DNA from 3 places in the Lysinibacillus sp. S1 genome. Region 2 is predicted to be linked to each of the others. Evidence: predicted binding sites of a transcription regulator. Region 2 holds the regulator's gene; each other region holds the start of a gene.
The links. The regulator LexA, encoded in region 2, represses DNA repair genes until DNA is damaged. The targets are predictions, from matches to a motif close to CGAACATATGTTCG.

Region 1: a site for LexA is predicted at 2,359-2,372, ahead of ruvA (Holliday junction branch migration protein RuvA). Genes of this name have one in related genera too.
Region 3: a site for LexA is predicted at 2,806-2,819, ahead of parE (DNA topoisomerase IV subunit B). Genes of this name have one in related genera too.

Annotation. Positions count from the first base shown of each region.
Region 1 is NZ_CP173154.1:4,193,836-4,198,128, forward strand. It holds gene ACHZEU_RS21050 (transcription repressor NadR) at 1-262, opposite strand, end outside; gene ACHZEU_RS21055 (LysM domain-containing protein) at 404-1,435, shown strand; gene ACHZEU_RS21060 (phosphotransferase) at 1,524-2,303, shown strand; gene ruvA (Holliday junction branch migration protein RuvA) at 2,415-3,035, shown strand; gene ruvB (Holliday junction branch migration DNA helicase RuvB) at 3,054-4,058, shown strand; gene queA (tRNA preQ1(34) S-adenosylmethionine ribosyltransferase-isomerase QueA) at 4,076-4,293, shown strand, end outside.
Region 2 is NZ_CP173154.1:1,451,853-1,456,145, reverse strand. It holds partial or broken gene ACHZEU_RS07685 (hypothetical protein) at 1-256, shown strand, start outside; gene ACHZEU_RS07680 (prepilin peptidase) at 321-1,073, shown strand; gene ACHZEU_RS07675 (gamma-glutamyl-gamma-aminobutyrate hydrolase family protein) at 1,107-1,829, shown strand; gene lexA (transcriptional repressor LexA) at 1,937-2,554, opposite strand; gene ACHZEU_RS07665 (LysM peptidoglycan-binding domain-containing protein) at 2,721-3,035, shown strand; gene ACHZEU_RS07660 (recombinase family protein) at 3,032-3,697, shown strand; gene def (peptide deformylase) at 3,726-4,277, opposite strand.
Region 3 is NZ_CP173154.1:256,522-260,814, reverse strand. It holds gene parC (DNA topoisomerase IV subunit A) at 1-812, opposite strand, end outside; gene parE (DNA topoisomerase IV subunit B) at 809-2,785, opposite strand; gene plsY (glycerol-3-phosphate 1-O-acyltransferase PlsY) at 3,347-3,949, shown strand; gene ACHZEU_RS01325 (HesB/YadR/YfhF family protein) at 3,969-4,259, shown strand.

The DNA of each region.
Region 1 (4,293 bases), 2.0 Mb from region 2:
CTTCCGTCTGCTCTGATGTATGCAAGCAAGGGAATGTTCGTTCAACGGTTTGCTGTATTTGTTCTTGATGCATATAAAGATAACCTTGGCTTGTGGCAATAATGGGCTCATTTCTTGCCTTTAATAAAGTCATATCATTGACGATTACTTGTCTAGAAACATTGGCGAACTTTGCTAAGTCTGTCCCAGTTATAGGTGCTTTATTTTTTTTTAATTGCGCTAATAGTTGCAGTCGGCGTTCTTCGCCTAACATTTTTTTCATAAGAGATCACCCCTGCTCGTAATAAAGGAATCAGCGTTCCTTATGAATTAGTGTACCATGAAGCTTTTCTAACTTGCTGAAATTTTTGTATCCAAATGAAACATTGAACATATGATACGTAGAGAGGAAGGGAGGAAAAAATTGCGTATTCATATTGTTCAAAAGGGAGATACCTTGTGGAAGATTGCGAAAGAGTACGGCATTTCGTTTGAAGATTTGAAGCGGCTCAATGTCCATCTTGCCAACCCAGATTATATTGTTCCAGGCATGGAAATTATATTGCCTGAAAAAATAAACAAAGAGCCGCATAGAGATTCACATAAAGAAATGCCGAAAAAGGAAACACAAGTGCATAAGGAGACACCAAAAGAAAGTCCTAAAAAAGAGGTACAGCGACCAATGCCACCACCACCGCCAATTGTACCGCCACCACCAGCTCCTATGCCAATGCCAGAACCACAAATGATACCGATACCAATACCGATGCCAATGCCAATGCAGATGCCACAACAGCCGATGTGGGTACCGCAGCCTGTGGAAATGAATTGGCACCAGCAATTGGTGATGCCACAAATGGAGCAAAATGTTACAACACCACCTGTACAAATACAGCCACCACCACCGCCACCACCGCCTGTAGCTAAACCAAAGCCAATGCCAATGCCACAACCAGCACCACATCCACCAATGCATATCATGCCACAAATGCCTGCCGTACCACATTGTTCAAGTTGCCATCAGCCAATCTATCATCAGATGTGGTGGCCGATGCCAATGCAGCCGCAGGTCGAGCATTATACGATGCCACAGCAGCCAATGTCCTATGACATGCCAGATCATAAAGTAGGTGGAATGGAAGACTTTTTAGAGTCCACATCACCATTCTTCCATACGCAAGATCACCAAAAGCCACAAATGGATATGATGCCCGATATGAATATGGGGCAATCCTGTGGTTGTGGCACACAACCAATGATGATGCCTGATATGAACATGGGTCAATCTTGTGGCTGTGGCACACAACCAATGATGATGCCAAATTGGCAAATGGACCCTTGTCATTGCCCGCCACCACCATGTCCGACACATTGTCCACCACCATGCCCATCAGCAGCAGGTCCTTGGATGTCTCCGCATTATTTCCCAGGCGGGATGACGCCTTATCGATGGTGAAAAAGCGTATATTGTAGAAGAAGTAAAGCCAAATATTTGGAAATATAAATATCGATCGAAAAATTATTTTGTCAAACGTGCAAAGCAAGTGGAAATTGCGGAGAAGGTAAGAACCATTCATCGCCAATTAGGACGTATGGAACCTTCTTTGATCCTACCATTAGTTCAGAGCGATGATGAGCAGTTAATTGTGCAAATGTGGCAAGAAGGAAGCCACGGGGCTAACTTTGCGCATAAAAAAGATCGTAATGAATCTCTTAGACTATTAATCGCTTTACATGACACACATAAAAAGATTGCGTGGCAGCGCGTGCCAGGCTTGCATACCTACTCACAGCTTTTAAAATGGCAAATGCGTCATATGCGTTTTAAAAGTAGAAGAAATGAGTTTCGAACATTTTTAACGAAAGAAGAAATTGATCAAATATTGCATTATAGTGATAAGTCATTACAATTGATTGCATTGGAAGATGCACCTGAAAAAGAGATTACGCTATTGCATGGGGATGTAGTTCATCATAATTTTTTATGGTGCTCCGATGGACAATTACGTTTAATTGATTTTGATTTAGCGCACCTTGGTGAAGCGGATGACGAGTATATTTTATGGTTACATCGTGTGTTACCTGCTGTAGATTATGATCTTGGAAAGATTTTTGCAGAGTTACCTGAGCTGAAACGACTGGATAAAAGAAAGCTTCATCGCTTGAAATACCCAAATGAGTTATTACGAGAATGGCTGTTTGCTATAGATTTACCACTAGAGCAACAGCTAGTATTTTTAGATTATTTAGTACCATTTACAAAACGAGCCCTCACCTATTGGCCAAAACTGTGGTACGATATTGATAGATTTGTCAAGAAATGACCGTCAATTGGCGGTCATTTTTGTCTGCGAACGGAGTTTAGACGCTACTTTTTGTCGAGCATTCGTTCGCTATATGCTATAATCGAAGACGATGATTGTGAGGGATTATAGATGTATGATTATTTAAAAGGACAAATTACTCGTATTACACCTGAATTTATTGTGCTGGAACAACAGGGGATTGGGTGGCAACTTAATACGCCCAATCCATTTGCTTTTCGAACATCTGCCCTTGAGCAACAGATATATGTTCATTTGCATGTGCGAGAGGATGCGCAAGTTTTATATGGCTTCCCTAACCTAGATCAGCGTGAGTTATTCCGTAAGCTTATTTTAGTGTCAGGAATAGGACCAAAGGGCGCTTTAGCGATTTTAGCTACAGGTAATCCACAACAGGTTATTAGCGCAATTGAGCGGGAGGACGAAGCGTTTTTAGTGAAGTTCCCTGGAGTTGGTAAAAAAACAGCACGTCAAATGATCCTCGACTTGAAGGGCAAACTTGGTTCATTATTAGATACACTTGAATTACCTAGTGCAGAAGATGAATTACCTTTGTTTGGTGTGCATGCCTATAAACATGAATTAGAAGAAGCCCTACTTGCCTTAATGGCTCTTGGCTATTCTGAAAAAGAGCTAGAAAAAATTAAACCACAGCTAGAGGATAACGATAAACTTGAAACGACAGATGCCTTTATGAAACAAGCATTGCAACTACTGCTAAAATTAAAATAAGGAAAGGAGGAAAGGTGCATGTCTGAACGTATGATGGCAAGTGAAGCAGGGAGCTATGATGAGCAGTTTGAGTTATCTTTACGTCCTCAAAAATTAGCACAGTATATTGGGCAACATAAAGTAAAGGAAAACTTACAAATATTCATTGAAGCGGCAAAGCTTCGCCAAGAAAGTTTAGATCATGTGTTGTTATATGGACCTCCAGGACTTGGTAAAACGACCTTAGCGGCTGTTATCGCAAATGAGATGAATGTTAACGTACGCATGACAAGTGGCCCTGCGATTGAGCGTCCAGGAGATTTGGCAGCTATTTTAAGTTCACTAGAGCCTGGGGACGTTTTATTTATTGATGAAATTCATCGACTGCCCCGTGCTATTGAAGAAGTATTATATCCAGCAATGGAAGACTTCTGCTTAGATATTGTGGTAGGAAAAGGTCCTGAAGCACGTTCTGTACGACTTGATTTACCTCCCTTTACCCTTGTAGGTGCAACAACAAGAGCGGGTGCTTTATCAGCTCCTCTAAGAGATCGCTTTGGTGTGTTGCTGCGCCTAGAATATTATGATGACCGATCGCTTGCTGAAATTGTTGTGAGAAGTGCACATTTATTTGAGGTAGAAATAGAGCAAGTAGCAGCAATGGAAATGGCGAGACGCTCACGTGGAACACCTCGAATTGCCAATCGTTTATTGAAACGAGTGCGAGATTATGCACAAGTGCTTGGAGATGGTATGATAACGGAGGGTCTTGCACAGCAAGCATTAGAGCTGTTACAAGTAGATCCTAGAGGGCTTGATCATATTGACCATAAACTTGTAACCAATATGATTGAGCGATTCCGAGGAGGCCCAGTAGGCTTAGATACTCTTGCTGCATCAATTGGTGAGGAACGGGTTACGATAGAAGATGTATACGAGCCTTATTTGATGCAAATTGGCCTTATTCAACGTACCCCGAGAGGAAGAGTAGCCACACATTTAGCCTACGAACATTTTGGATATGAGTATCCCCAACAAACATAAAGAAGGAAGTTATTTTCATGCGTGTAGAAGATTTTGATTTTGAATTACCAGAGGAGCTTATTGCCCAAACACCATTAGTGGATCGTACAGCAAGTCGATTAATGGTCGTGACACCGGGCTCAAATAAAGTGGAGCACCTCCATTTTGCCCATGTATTAGACGAGCTACATGCTGGAGACTGTCTTGTACTAAATGATACAAGAGTTTTACCTGCTCGTTTAATGGGTGTAAAAGA
Region 2 (4,293 bases):
ACCGATTGCATCTCTTTCGAAGGACTCTTTACCAACTAATTTAAAGCTTGTTACTTTTATATTAGAGGTGGGTGCGCTTGATTTTAATTCTCTTGAAAGCTTTTTACAGGAGGTTGAACAATTAGAGCGTGTCATGAAAACCGATAAGATTGAATTTAAATTGCCTGGAGAGCAGGCACAGCTTGAGAAAGATGCAGATCTTACGTTAAAGGCAACAGTGCAAGTGACAACGTTCTATTACGAAGAACAACAATAACTTTATTGATAGGCGCACCATACTGCATTTGTATGGGCGCCTATTGGTTTAGGAGGACATAAAATTGGAAATGGCTTATACGATCTTTATTTTTTTATTTGGACTTGTCTTTGGCTCTTTTTATAATGTAGTTGGCTTACGTGTACCACAGAAGGAGTCGATTGTACATCCTCCTTCACATTGTCCAAAATGTCAGAGACGACTGACGGCGCTTGATTTAGTACCAGTTTTGTCTTATGTATTGTTAGGAGGAAAATGTCGTGGTTGTGGCAATAAAATTTCTTGGGTTTACCCAGTCATAGAATTAATGACAGGTGTATTATTTSCCTTTGCTTATGGGCAGTTAGGCTGGGGCATAGAATTGATAGTAGCACTCTTTTTTATCTCCTTATTAGTTATTATCGTTGTATCAGATTTAGCCTATATGCTAATTCCAGATAAGGTGTTAGTATTCTTTTTACCTGTGCTAGCTATTGGACGAGTGCTGTCACCATTAACACCGTGGTGGGACTCTCTTGTGGGTGCTGTGGTTGGTTTTGGCATATTATATATCATTGCTGTGCTATCAAACGGTGGCATGGGTGGAGGCGATATTAAATTATTCTTTTTAATTGGTCTCGTTCTGGGTACGATTGATACACTGTTAACGCTATTTTTAGCTGCAGTTATTGGTATGATTGTCGGGATTACCATGTTATCGAAAAACAAACAGGGGAGAAAAACACCCATTCCGTTTGGGCCATCTATTGCATTGGCCGCAGTTATTGTTTATTTCTATGGCGATGTATTAATTAATTGGTATCTAGGCTTTTGGTAATTGTGCAATTTTCAAGAATTTGGAGGGAAGCAAGTGAAACCGATTATTGGTATTACAGCCTTTGTTGAGGATGATTTATCCTCTCGATTAAATGCTGCTTACAGTAAAAGCATCATTGAAGCAGGTGGAATTCCACTGATTATTCCAATTGGAGTAGAAGAAGAGGCGGCCCAGATTTTAGCCCTTACAGACGGTTTATTATTATCTGGTGGTCATGATGTGCACCCATTTCTATTCGGGGCTGAGCCTTCATTAAAGCTTGGAAAAATTCATCCAGCGCGAGATACGATTGAGTTAGCATTGATTGAAGCCGCATTCCAACGTAAGATGCCTATTTTCGGGATCTGTCGAGGAATTCAAATACTAAATGTTGCATTAGGTGGTACCTTATATCAGGATATTGATAGTGATCACTTTAGTACCAAGTTACTCCAACATATGCAGCAATCAGGTCGAGCTGTAGCTACCCATTCTGTACAGGTTATTGCTGACAATCTATTAGCGACTATCGTTGAACAAGAGAAAATAGCAGTGAATTCATTTCATCATCAAGCGGTGAATGTTTTAGCAGAAAAATTAAAAGTAGCGGCAAAATCTAACGACGGTATTATCGAAGCGGTAGTTCATGAGGAGATGCCATTTTGCTTAGCTGTTCAGTGGCATCCTGAGGAACTAGCCATAGCAGGAGATGAGAGTGCTCAAAAGCTATTTTCAGCCTTTATTGAAGCGAGCTTAAAATTTAAGAAGGAAGCTTAGAAGAGGCATTGTACAAAGAATCCAATCGTATGTGGATTCTTTTTTTGCGTAAAAAAGAGGATACATGCTCTTAGAAGGAACATAATCCTCAAAATCTGCTTTAATCGTTAATGTACACGTCTGTAAAGACCTACAACTTGTCCTAAAATAGAAACTTGATCGACTATAATTGGTTCCATAGAAGAATTTTCAGGCTGTAAACGGAAATGGTTTTTCTCTTTAAAGAAACGTTTTACAGTTGCTTCATCCTCAGCTGTCATAGCTACAACAATATCCCCATTATTAGCTGTTGCCTTTTGTTTTACAATGACTAAATCTCCATCTAAAATCCCAGCTTCAATCATTGATTCCCCCATGATTTCTAGCATGAACAATTGATCTTCACTTGTGCCATACGTATCGGGTAATGGGAAGTATTCTTCAATATTTTCAATTGCTGTAATTGGAGAACCAGCTGTAACCTTCCCGACAAGTGGGACATGGATCACCTGTTGTTTTTGAATGGATTCTTCAGGCTCTAAAATTTCAATTGCGCGTGGCTTTGTTGGATCTCGACGAATAAAGCCTTTTTGTTCTAATCGAGCTAAATGTCCATGAACAGTTGAACTGGAAGCAAGTCCAACTGCTTCACCAATTTCACGTACTGATGGTGGATATCCTTTAGCTCGTACCTCTTCCTTAATGAAAGCTAAAATGTCCTCTTGTCTTTTCGAAACTTTTTTCATGAGTGCTCACCTCTTTTTTCTAAAATCATTCTTCTTATTTGATAGTATAACAGAATGCGAACATGTATGCAAACATAGGTTCGAAAAGTGTTTGACAAAAACGTTTGTTCGCTTTATTATGGGAACATACATTCCGAACAAACATTCTTAAAAAGGGGTAATGATTATGACATGGTTTAAGAAAAACACACATATCTCAATTTTAATAGGAGCTTGTTTATTATTTGCAGCATACCTTTACATTACTGATCCAGGAAAAGTTAGTTACGCAGAAATTCAAATCGAACATGGGGATAGCTTGTGGTCGTTAGCCGAGCAATATCGTGGTAAGATGAGTACTGATGATTGGATAAAGCTTGTAAAAACTGAAAATGAACTAGCAGATATTAAAATTGTAGCGGGAAAATCTCTAGTTATTCCTGTAGTGAGTGATCAAGCCAGTCCCATCAATACTATCGAAATTGCYAGAAATGAACAATGATAAATAATCAACTATCGGCTGTTGTCTATTGTCGCGTAAGTACTGAAAAAGAAACACAAAGCTCCTCATTAGAGCGCCAGCAGGAAGAGTTGCTGCGCTATGCTAAAGAGCAAGGCTATGCGGTGAAGGGCGTGTTTAAAGATCAACATAGTGGCTATGATGTAGAACGTGAAGGCTTGCTAGAAATGCTTGATTTTATAAAAGATAAGAACATTAATGCTCTTTTTGTCCAAGATGAAACTCGTTTAGGACGAGGCAATGCAAGGATGGCTGTATTACATTTATTACAAAAGTCAGCAACTGATGTTTTTTCTATGCGTGATGCAGGCCCAGTCCAATTAAATGAAATGGATACGATGCTGCTTGAAATTTTAGCGATTGTAGAGGAATATCAACGTAGAATCCATAATGCTAAAATTCGACGAGGTATGCGACGTGCTGTAGAAAACGGTTATCGTCCAGAAAATAATTTATCGAATCGAGGTAATCCGCAGGGGCAGGAGCAAAAKGATCTACCTGTAGACGAAATTGTGAAGCTACGCAAACGTGGATTTACCTTTGAAGAAATTTCTATAACGCTTAGAGGGTTAGGCTTTGAGGTAAGTAAGGCGACAGTACATCGTCGTTTCCAAGAGCACCAAGAAAGATTAGCAGGAAAATAATATTCCTGCTAATTTTTTTTGTAAAAAACTACTGAAGGGAAGAAAAGCTTTCGATGATAACATGATTTGGCAGTTGGAAAGGGTGCTCTTTATTTATTCGGTCATAAAACATGATGCCATTTAAATGATCGATTTCATGCTGTACAACGATGGCCCCGTAGCCCTGTAACTGTATAAGGAGTTCATGTCCATCGATGTCGTAAGCTTTGACTTTAATTCTCTCATATCTCGGTACAAAACCAGGGACAGGTCGATTTACAGATAGACAGCCTTCTCCTTCCGGTAGATAAATCATATTAAGGGAATGACTCATTATTTTAGGGTTAATCAGCATCATTTCTTCGTCATCAAAGAGTACAGCAAACATTCGTTTATCTACGCCAATTTGATTAGCAGAGAGTCCACTTCCAGGGCGAAGCTTATATTTTTTTGCTAGCGTTTGATTTTGGCTATTTTTCAGATATTGCAGCATGGCTAGGAGGGTATTTCGGTCTTCATTGGTCACTGGTCTCGACACTTCTTGAGTTTGTTTTCTTAAAATTGCCGAGTGTTCTTTCACAAAATCCTRRKTTGTAATCATATGGTGGGGGGGGAAT
Region 3 (4,293 bases), 1.2 Mb from region 2:
AGATTCGCTTTATTTACATCATATGGTAACTCAGTGATAACAATTTGCTCTTTACCACCCTTGATTGGTTCAACAACTGCTTGTGCACGGACGATGATTTTACCACGACCTGTTTCATACGCCTTTTTAATGCCATCAACACCTTGAATGATTCCACCCGTTGGGAAATCAGGTCCTTTAATCACCGTCATCAATTCATCTACAGTAACATTAGGCTTGTCTAAGCGCATCAACACAGCATCCAGTACTTCATCTAAGGCATGTGGCGGAATATCTGTCGCATAACCAGCGGAAATTCCTGTAGAGCCATTGACTAAAAGGTTAGGAAAACGTGCTGGTAATACAGTTGGCTCCATATCCTGATCATCAAAGTTTGGCACAAATTCAACCGTTTTCTTGCCAATATCTCGTAGCATTTCAGCGGCAATAGCTGATAGTCTCGCCTCTGTATAACGCATTGCAGCTGGAGGATCGCCATCTACCGAGCCATTGTTCCCGTGCATCTCAATAAGCATATGACGTGCCTTCCAGTCCTGACTCATCCGTACCATCGCTTCATACACAGAGCTATCGCCGTGCGGATGATAGTTACCAATTACGTTACCCACTGTTTTTGCGGATTTACGGAACGGCTTATCATGTGTGTTGCCTTCCGTAAACATCGCATATAAAATACGGCGCTGTACTGGTTTAAGACCGTCACGTGCATCAGGCAACGCGCGGTCTTGAATAATATATTTACTATAGCGACCAAAACGGTCACCCATTACTTCTTCTAACGGTAAATCTTGAAACTTTTCTGTACTACTCATGCTTGGTCCTCCTCTTGTTGGATGAATTCATTCTCTAAAATGTTAGAATCATCCTCCATACCGAAGTCTACATTGGCTTCGATCCATTTACGACGTGGTTCCACCTTATCACCCATTAACGTCGTGACACGTCTCTCCGCTCGTGCACCATCCTCGATTGTGACACGAATCAATGTCCGTGTTTCAGGGTTCATCGTTGTGTCCCACAGTTGGTCTGCATTCATCTCACCAAGACCTTTATAGCGCTGTAATATGTAACCCTTTCCAACCTTCTTGATGGCCTTTTGTAAATCACTTTCTGTCCAAGCATATTCAATGACTTCTTTTTTCCCTGTACCTCTTGATACTTTATAAAGCGGCGGTAGTGCGATATAGACTTTCCCAGACTCAATGAGCGGACGCATATAACGATAGAAGAATGTTAATAGCAAGACTTGAATATGTGCCCCATCTGTATCCGCATCGGTCATGATGACTACTTTATTGTAGGCAGAATCCTCCACCGCAAAATCCGTACCAACACCTGCCCCAATCGCATGGATAATCGTTGAAATTTCTTCGTTTTTCATAATATCCTGTAGCTTGGCTTTTTCTGTGTTGATTACCTTCCCGCGCAATGGCAGAATCGCTTGGAATGTACGGTCACGTCCTTGTTTAGCAGAGCCACCCGCAGAATCACCCTCGACTAAATACAGCTCATTTTTTGCCGCATTACGTGACTGAGCTGGCGTTAATTTTCCAGATAAAATCGTACTACCCTTTTTATTTTTCTTGCCATTTCGTGCATCCTCACGCGCTTTACGAGCCGCTTCACGCACTTGCTGCGCTCGAATCGCTTTACGAACAAGAGAAGCTGATAATTCTGCATTTTCCTCTAGCACATACAAAATTTGCTCAGACACTACACTATCTACTGCAGAACGAGCCTCACTTGTCCCAAGCTTACCCTTTGTTTGTCCTTCAAATTGCAGTAAGTGCTCTGGAATACGAACAGATACAATGGCTGCTAAGCCTTCACGAATATCTGTCCCCTCAAGGTTTTTATCCTTGTCCTTTAACAAGCCAATTTTTCTTGCATATTCATTAAAGACACGCGTCAATGCTGCCTTTGCACCCGTTTCATGTGTACCACCATCTCGTGTACGGACATTATTAACGAATGATAAAATCGTTTCCGAATAACCATCGTTATACTGGAAAGCGAACTCTACTTCGATTTCATCCTGTACGCCTTCTACATATTTTACTGGATGAAGGACATCTTTTTCCTCATTCAAATACGCAACGAAAGCCTCGATGCCATTCTCATAAAAGAACACATCGCTCTTGCCTTCCTCGCGCTCATCAATTAATTCAATTTTTAAGCCCTTTAATAAAAAGGCTGATTCACGTAATCGTTCCGCTAACGTATCATAATTGAATTTTGTGACAGAGAAGATCGTTTCATCTGGTAGGAAATGAACAAGCGTTCCTGTCTGCTTGGTCTGCCCAATATTTTCAAGTGTTGTGACAGGCTGTCCACCATGCTCAAAGCGTTGACGATACTTTTTACCATCGCGATGGATTGTCACCTCTAAAAATGTTGAGAGCGCATTCACAACGGAAGAACCAACACCATGTAAACCTCCACTTGTTTTATAGCCACCTTGACCAAATTTACCACCAGCGTGTAGCACTGTAAAAATAATTTCTGGTGTCGGTTTGCCCATTTTATGCATACCGGTTGGCATCCCACGGCCAAAGTCGCGCACACTCATACTTTGATCTTTATGAATTGTGACAATAATATGAGATCCAAAGCCAGCCAGTGCTTCATCCACCGCATTATCTACGATTTCATACACAAGGTGATGAAGTCCACGGCCATCCGTAGAACCGATATACATGCCAGGTCGTTTGCGTACCGCTTCTAATCCTTCTAATACTTGTATAGCGTCATCATTATAGACGCTAGGTGACTGTTTATTCGTCAAAAAAATTCCCCTCCAAAAAACAAACACATGTTCTATTTATGTTCTCATCCTAATAATAATAGCATTTCCTGTCAATAGCTAGCGACAGGTCCAATAAAATTTTAAAATTTGCTCACAGTTTTGATCTTTTTTATTAATAGTAAACATCTTCAACAGTTGCTTAAAATTGGTATTTGAGCAAGACAGACTGCTTCTAGCTTCCATCATCATTTGACGCATTGAAGCCTACTTAGTTGCAAAATAAAGTTGTGATGCTTGCAAATAAAAGCACACTAACTCGTGCCTTGCGATTAAACAGGATAAAGTTAGACTTCTATTCTACCAAAGGAATGAGCGATTGACAAAATTGCCATTTTGCCTATATTTTTATAAAGGTTTTAGTGCTTCCTACAAATTTATGTCTAAAAGCCTAGTCCTCACTAATAGATTCTCTTTTGTATTGATTCAAGACTTCGGATGAAATCTCCTTCATAACATTGTAGATTAGCAAGAAAAAGTGTAAAATACTTGTTACAAACTATTAGTACCAAGTGATGGACTATGAATGAAAGGAGTCCAACTATGATCAATGGACTTATTATTTTATGTGCTTATCTAATCGGCTCTATACCTTCTGGATTATGGATAGGCAAAATTTTTTATAATACCGATATTCGTGAACACGGGAGCGGTAATCTTGGTGCGACCAATACTTTTAGAACATTAGGGAAAAAGGCTGGTATTATTGTTACGGTGATGGATGTCTTAAAAGGAACTGCCGCTGTCTTACTCGTGACACTTCCTGTTTTCTCTGATACTACACTCCACTCTTTATTACTGGGTCTTGTCGCTGTTATCGGTCATATGTTCCCGATCTTTGCCAACTTCCGTGGTGGGAAAGCTGTGGCAACGTCAGCTGGTGTATTATTAGGCTATTCTTGGCCACTCTTTGTCCTACTATTTATTACCTTTATTGTGACATTAAAAATCACAAAAATCGTCAGCTTAACATCAATGATAGCCGCTTTAGTAGCGCTTATCTATGCAATCGTTTATTATTTTATTACAGGTGACTTTGCATTAGGCATCTTGGTAGCCTTTTTATTTACCTTTATTATTTATCGTCACCGTGCCAATATTGCTCGTATTAAAAACGGCACCGAACCAAAGGTAAAATGGCTGTAGGAAGAGAGGAGCATTTGAAATGAATATTGCATTGACAGATGAAGCCCTACAATGGTTCAAACATGAAATGGAAGTTGAACCTGGTGATACAATTCGTTTTTATGCACGTTATGGTGGCTCAAGTCCGTTTCACGAAGGCTTTTCACTAGGCATGACACGTGAGGAACCTATTGCCATAGGTGTGCAAACAGAAATTGATGGTGTTATCTATTACATTGATGAGAAAGATCTTTGGTTCTTTAACGATCACAATTTACATGTTGATGTTGATACAAGTAATGATGAATTACAATACGACTATCGTACATAAAGCAGTCTGTCCTTTCCATACATGAAAGGACAGA